One region of the Bradyrhizobium sp. LA6.1 genome, then DNA from elsewhere that is predicted to be linked to it. Evidence: riboswitches for the same ligand, from Rfam matches in the RefSeq annotation. Region 1 holds a riboswitch; the other holds the start of a gene.

Region 1 (3,555 bases):
ATGACGGAAACTACTTCCCCTGCCCGCGCGTGAGCAAGAACACGCCCTGCTCGCCGAACATGTTCCACACCCACCACGGCAATCGCAGCCGCAACGGACGGCCGTAGAGATCCAGCGCCTCGGCGCGCTCCATCTTGACGTGGATCGCGTCGCAGAGCTCGACGAAATCCTTGATGGTGCAGAAGTGGATGTTGGCGGTGTCGTACCAGGTCGCCGGCAGATTCTCGGTGCGCGGCATGTGGCCGCCGACCAGGAGCTGGAGCCGCATTTTCCAGAAACCGAAATTCGGGAACGACACGATGGCACGGCGGCCGATGCGCAGCAGATTCTCCAGCACGACCCGCGGCTGCCGCGTCGCCTGCAGCGTCTGCGACAGGATGACGTAATCGAAGGCGTCGTCGGGATAGTTGACGAGATCGGTGTCGGCATCGCCCTGCACCACCGCCAGGCCCTTGGCGACGCAGCGGTTGACGCCTTCGCGCGACAGCTCGATGCCGCGCCCGTCGATGCCGCGGGTCTCCAGAAGCTGGAGCAAATCGCCCTCGCCGCAGCCGACGTCGAGCACTTTCGAGCCGGGCTTGACCATCTCGGCGACCAGCAGATGATCGGCACGAAACTGGCCGGACTGCTCCGTCGCAACGCCGCCCAGCGGCAGCACTTCCTGCACAGACATCGCTAGCCGTCCTTGTCAGTCAATCCTGGCGGTGAGCCCGCGCGCCTTCCCTGCCGATTGCAGGAAGGCACGGGCGATATCGAAGAATTCGGGCACGTCGAGCAGGAAGGCGTCATGGCCGCGATCGGTCTCGATCTCGGCGAACGACACCCGCGCGCTCGACGCGTTCAGCGCATGCACCAGCGCGCGCGATTCAGAAGTCGGGAACAGCCAGTCGCTGGTGAAGGAGACCACGCAGAAGCGCGTCTCGATGCCCGCGAACGCTTTCGCCAGCACGCCGCCGTGGTCGCCGGCGATGTCGAAATAGTCCATCGCACGGGTCAGATAGAGATAGGAGTTGGCGTCGAACCGCTCGACGAAGGACGAGCCCTGGTAGCGCAGATAGCTCTCGACCTGGAAATCGGCGTCGAACGAGAAGGTCGGCAACTCGCGGTCCTGCATGCGGCGGCCGAACTTGCGATGCAGCGCGGCGTCGGAGAGATAGGTGATGTGCGCGGCCATCCGTGCCACCGCAAGTCCGCGATGCGGATGGATGCCCTGATCCGTGTAGCGGCCGTTGTGCCAGTCGGGATCGGCCATCACCGCCTGGCGGCCGAGCTCGTGGAAAGCGATGTTCTGCGCCGAGTGCCGCGTCGCGCAGGCAATCGCCAGCGCGGAGTACACGCGCTTGGGATAGGCCGCGGTCCATTGCAGCACCTGCATGCCGCCCATCGAGCCGCCGACCACCGCGAACAACGTGTCGATGCCGAGCCGGTCGATCAGCATCGCCTGCGCGCGCACCATGTCGGGAATGGTGATGACGGGAAAATCCAGGCCCCACACCTTGCCGGTCGCGGGATTGATCGAGGCGGGCCCGGTCGAGCCCATGCAGCCGCCGATCACGTTGGCGCAAATGATGAAGTAGTGCTGAGGATCAAGAGGTCGGCCGGGACCGACCAGCGTCTCCCACCAGCCCGACTTGCCGGTGACGGGATGCACGTTGGCGACATGCTGATCTCCCGTCAGCGCATGGCAGATCAGCACCGCGTTGGAGCGATCGGCGTTGAGCTCGCCATAGGTCTGGTAGGCGATCTGGAACGGGGTGAGATCGATGCCGCAATCGAGCCGCAGCGGCTGCTCGGCGCCGAACTGCGCGACCTGCGAATTCGGATGATCCGCCTCATGCGACCGGTCGTCGGCACTGATCGCGGGACTTGGCACAGGCTTCACGCCAACCATCATCGACCTCGTTTGCGACACCCGTCAGGCTGCCGCTGGAATCAGGCCATGAAAAACCCGGCCTGAACGATAGGTTCGGCCGGGATCGGAAGCGTCCCCGGCCTGTTTAGCGAGTTTTTTAACGTGGCTGCAAGCCGGCCGGCTCAAATGACCACGGAACGGGCAAAAGCTACTGTCTTGGGCGGTTTTCGTCAAGTCACGGTCCGGATTAGCCAAATTCATCCCTGAAAGGCCGGCCCAAAAGGCCTGGTTTCCCTTTGCATTTCTCTTTGCTTTCGCCGCGCCGACTGCCTAATCAGGACGTCGACCGCAGCGGATCCGGCCTTGCCGATCGGCCTTGGCCGACCCGCATTGGAACGCCTCTCACCAGCATCTCGCAGATATGTCCCAACGTCCGCCCGCGCCACCATCGCTCCAGGAATTGCGCAAGGAGATCGACGCGATCGACGAGGGCATGCATCGTCTCCTGATGCAGCGCGGTGACATCATCGACCGCCTGATCCAGGTGAAGCAGACCCAGGAGGTCGGCTCGGCGTTCCGCCCGGCGCGCGAGGCCGCCATGATGCGGGACATCGTACAACGCCATCGCGGCATCCTGCCGCTCGACACGGTCGAGAGCATCTGGCGCGTCATCATCTCGACGTTCACTTACGTCCAAGCGCCGTTCTCCGTGCATGCCGACATCTCGGTGAGCGAGCCGGCGATGCGCGATTCCGTGCGCTTCCATTTCGGCTTCACGGTGCCTTACGTCGCGCATTTCAGCGCGCAGGCCGCGGTCGAAGCGGTGGCGAAGTCCAAGGGCGATCTGGCGCTGGTCTCGGCGACCTCGAGCCGCACGCCATGGTGGCTGGAGCTGGAAGCGGACGGCGCGCCGAAGATCATCGCGCGGATGCCCTTCGTCGAGCGCGCCGACCATCCGGCCGCACTGCCGGTGTTCGCGATCTCGCGCGTCGCCGACAGCGCCGTGGTGACGGAGGTCGAGACCTTCAGCGTGCGCGTGTCCGGGTGGAACGCCGAGGTCGCGCGGGCGCTGTCGCCGCTCGCCGAGATCGTGGCAGTGCCCGATACCGCCTTCGACGGCGCGGCGCTGCTGGTCTCGGTCACGAGCGCCACCAGCATCGACAAGATCAAGGCTGCCCTGATCGAAGCGGGGGCCTCGGTGCGCTCCACGGCCCTCGTCGGCAGCCACGCAACGCGCTATACGGTGCCCTCGACCGGGTCGAAATCGTAGATCGCGAACCGCCTAAAGCTACTTCCGGAGTTGAAGATGTCACGCCCCGTGCCGAATCCCGGCATTCTCGATATTGCGCCCTACACGCCCGGCAAGAGCCCGGTGGCTGAGCCGGGCCGCAAGGTGTTCAAGCTCTCGGCCAACGAGACGCCGTTCGGGCCCTCGCCCAAGGCGATCGAGGCGTTCAGGAACGTGGCGGCGCATCTGGAAGACTATCCGGAAGGAACCTCGCGCGTGCTGCGCGAAGCGATCGGGCGCTCTTTCGGGCTCGACCCCAACCGCATCATCTGCGGCGCCGGCTCGGACGAGATCCTCAATCTGCTCGCCCACACCTATCTCAGCCACGGCGACGAGGCGATCTCGACCACGCACGGCTTCCTGGTCTACCCGATCGCGACTATGGCGGTCGGCGCCAAGAACGTGGTCGCGCAGG
Region 2 (3,555 bases), on a different contig from region 1:
AGCCTGGTATCGCCGAGCGCGACGCCATTGTTGGCGTGCCAGCCGCGCAGCATCGCGCGGCTGACCTCACCCGGCACGCCGCAGATCGCGGTGCCCTTCCAGATCCAGCGCGGCGGCGGATAGCGGATCCAGGCTTTGCGATCGCTCTCATACATGTACTCGACATGCACGCCGCCGATCCAGTTGGAGAGATAGTGATATTGCGCGGCGGCCACCGCAGGCGGCAGATGACTGAGACCGAGCTTTTCGAGCCCCGGCAGGAAGCGCTCCTGCTGCTGGCGGCGAAACACGCGGAAGACGAATTCGGCAGCATCCGCCGTGCCGCGCCGTGTGACGACGGTGAGGATGAGTCCGGTGAAATAGGCGTGATAGAGGTCGGCGACCGCACGCCAGCGCTTCCATTGCGCTTCCTCTGCTGCGTCTGTTGCGGCGGTCATGTTCGCTCCCGATCGTTGTTTTGATCGAGTGTGTCACTGCGCCCTGTACGAGGCAACCTGACGCTCAAGCAGAGCGCCCTGCACGCCAGCCCGTCAATTCCGCATCACGAATTTTGCGCAAGCCTGGCCGCGCGCTCGCGCTCGACGCGTTCGGTGACGTCGCGCGCCATCGCGACCGATCCGACCACGGCACCACCGGCATCGCGCACCAGCGCGAAGGTCATCTCGATGTAGAGCTTGCGTCCGCTCTTGTGCAACGCGCGGGTCAGCGTCGGCCTGCCCGCGAGCTTCATCGCCCCGGTGGCAAGCGCAGCTTCGAAGCCCTTCCAGTGCGCGGCACGCAGATGTTCGGGAATGATCAGATCGAGGTTCTGGCCGAGCGCCTCGTCCGCCGAGAAGCCGAACAGTGTGGTCGATGCGCGATTCCAGCGCGTGATGGTGCCGGAGCGATCCGAATAGATCAGCGCGTCCGCGACGTCGTCGACGATCCTTGCGTCGAGTTCGGATTGAACACTCATCTCGCCACCTCGCATGCAGCCGGATTTCAGCTTGCATCCCGGCAGTAGTCAATCGAGAGGCTGCGGCGTACTGGATGCCCCGGTCAAGCCGGGGCATGACAGTAGGGTGTGTAGCTACACCCGAAAATGCTTCGATAGTTTGAGCCCCTGCGCCTGGTAGTTCGAGCCGATGCGCTGGCCGTACATCGCGTCGGGGCGCGACAGCATTTTCTCGTAGACGAGACGGCCGACGATCTGGCCGTGCTCGAGGATGAACGGCACCTCGCGCGAGCGCACTTCGAGCACGGCGCGCGATCCCTGCCCGCCAGCGCCGGCATAGCCGAAGCCGGGATCGAAGAAGCCGGCATAGTGCACGCGGAACTCGCCGACCAGGGGATCGAACGGCACCATCTCCGCGGCGTAATCGGGCGGCACCTGCACGGCTTCCTTGGAGGCGAGGATGTAGAACTCGCCGGGATCGAGGATCAGGCTGCCGTCGGGACGCGCCGAGATCGGTTCCCAGAAATCCTCCACCGCATAGCCGGAGCGGCGGTCGACGTCGACGACACCGGTGTGGCGCTTGGCGCGATAGCCGACGAAGCCGTTGGCCTTCTCGCCGGAGAGATCGACGGAGACGGCGACGCCGCCGGTGAGATCGGCATCATCGAGATCGACGAGACGCTCAGTCGCATGCAGCGCCTCGAGCTCGTCGATGTTGAGGATCGCATCTCCGGTGCGGAAGCGCACCTGACTCAAGCGCGAGCCCTCACTGACCAGCACCGGAAACGTCTTCGGGCTGATCTCGGCGTAGAGCGGGCCGTGATAGCCGGCGCCGATCATGTCGAAGCGGCGGGTGCCGTCGGCGATGACGCGGGTGAAGACATCGAGCCGGCCGGTCGAGCTTTTCGGGTTGGCGGCGGCGACGATCTCCGGCGGCAGCGCCAGGCTTTCCAGGAGCGGCACGATGTAGACGCAGTTGGTCTCCAGCACCGCGCCATCGGCGAGGCTGAACTCGTGCAGCTTCAACTCGTCGATGCGCTCGGCGACGGTCGCGCCGGGACCCGGCAGGAAGCTGGCGCGAACGCGATACGCGATGTCGCCGAGGCGAAGGTCGAGGCTCGCCGGCTGGATCTGGCTTTCGACGAAGTCATAAGCGGGCAGGATGAGGCCCGCCTTCGCCATCGCCGCGATCATGCGGTCGGGCAGGATACCATTGGCGTCGGCGGCAACCGTGAAGCTCAACCGGGGGTCCTCGTCAGGGGTCAAATGCATCCGGACATGCGGGAAATAGCAGCCTTTTACGGCTATCCGATGGACGCCTTGACGGAAAGGCCATTGCGGAATATGAGCATCACTTATCCCGTGGTGATTTGAGCCGGCCGGCTTGCAGCCACGTTAAATAAGTCGCTAAACAGGCCGGGGACCTCTGTGATCCCGGCCCGTGGAAGTTATCCAGGCCGGTTTTTTTGTGACCATTTTCGATGGTCACGCAGAGGAGGTCCTATGTCGAAGTCCCCGGCGTCCACCACGCAATACCGTCCCGAAACCCGACTGGTCCATTCCGGCACCCTGCGCTCGCAATATGGCGAGACGTCGGAGGCGCTGTTCCTGACCCAGGGCTACGTCTACAACAGCGCCGAGGAGTGCGAGGCGCGGTTCAAGGGCGAGGACCCCGGCTTCATCTATTCGCGCTATTCCAACCCGACCATCTCGATGTTCGAGCGCCGCATGATCGAGCTCGAAGGCGCCGAAGCCGCCCGCTCGGCGGCGACCGGCATGGCCGCGGTGACGACCGCGATCCTGGCGCCGCTGAAGGCCGGCGATCATGTGGTGGCCTCCCGTGCCCTGTTCGGCTCGTGTCTCTACGTCATTCAGGATCTCTTGCCACGCTACGGCATCGAGACCACGCTGGTCGACGGAGCCGATCTCGACCAGTGGCAGCGCGCCTTGAGGCCGAACACCAAGACGTTTTTCCTGGAGAGCCCGACCAACCCGACGCTCGACGTGCTCGACATTCCAGGGATCGCCGAGATCGCGCACAGCGGCGGCGCGCGGCTCGTCGTCGACAACGTGTTCGCGACGCCGATCTGGCAGAGCCCGCTCGCGCTAGGGGCAGACGTCGTCGTCTATTCCGCGACCAAGCACATCGACGGCCAGGGCCGTTGTCTCGGCGGCATCATCCTGTCGTCGGAAGCGTTCATCGCCGAGCACATCCACAATTTCATGCGCCAGACCGGCCCGTCGATCTCGCCGTTCAACGCATGGGTCCTGCTCAAGGGCCTGGAAACGCTGGGCGTACGCGTGCGCGCGCAGACCGAGACGGCGGGACGCATCGCCGACGTGCTGGCGAGCCATCCGAAGATTTCGCGGCTGGTCTATCCCGGCCGCGCCGATCATCCGCAGGCAGCTCTCGTGAAGAAGCAGATGCGCGGCGGCTCGACGCTGGTCGGCTTCGAGGTCGAGGGCGGCAAGCAGGGTGCGTTCCGCGTGCTCAACGAGCTCAAGCTTGCAAAAATCTCGAACAATCTCGGCGATGCCAAGAGCCTCGTCACGCATCCGGCGACCACGACGCATCAGCGCCTCAAGCCGGAAGACCGCGCCGCGCTCGGCATCAGCGAGGG

Evidence for each region. Region 1 has a riboswitch for S-adenosylmethionine ahead of metX (homoserine O-acetyltransferase MetX). Riboswitches for the same ligand answer to the same signal wherever they lie in the genome.
Region 2: another riboswitch for S-adenosylmethionine. It lies ahead of ABIB99_RS36490 (O-succinylhomoserine sulfhydrylase); the one in region 1 lies ahead of metX (homoserine O-acetyltransferase MetX).

Annotation. Positions count from the first base shown of each region.
Region 1 covers NZ_JBEPQK010000028.1:70,919-74,473, reverse strand. The annotation lists gene metW (methionine biosynthesis protein MetW) at 11-673, opposite strand; gene metX (homoserine O-acetyltransferase MetX) at 689-1,891, opposite strand; SAM riboswitch at 1,977-2,056, opposite strand; gene ABIB99_RS41195 (chorismate mutase) at 2,274-3,122, shown strand; gene ABIB99_RS41190 (pyridoxal phosphate-dependent aminotransferase) at 3,159-3,555, shown strand, end outside.
Region 2 covers NZ_JBEPQK010000021.1:28,502-32,056, forward strand. The annotation lists gene ABIB99_RS36475 (hypothetical protein) at 1-437, opposite strand, end outside; gene ABIB99_RS36480 (PAS domain-containing protein) at 542-955, opposite strand; gene ABIB99_RS36485 (2'-deoxycytidine 5'-triphosphate deaminase) at 1,070-2,206, opposite strand; SAM riboswitch at 2,287-2,366, shown strand; gene ABIB99_RS36490 (O-succinylhomoserine sulfhydrylase) at 2,438-3,555, shown strand, end outside.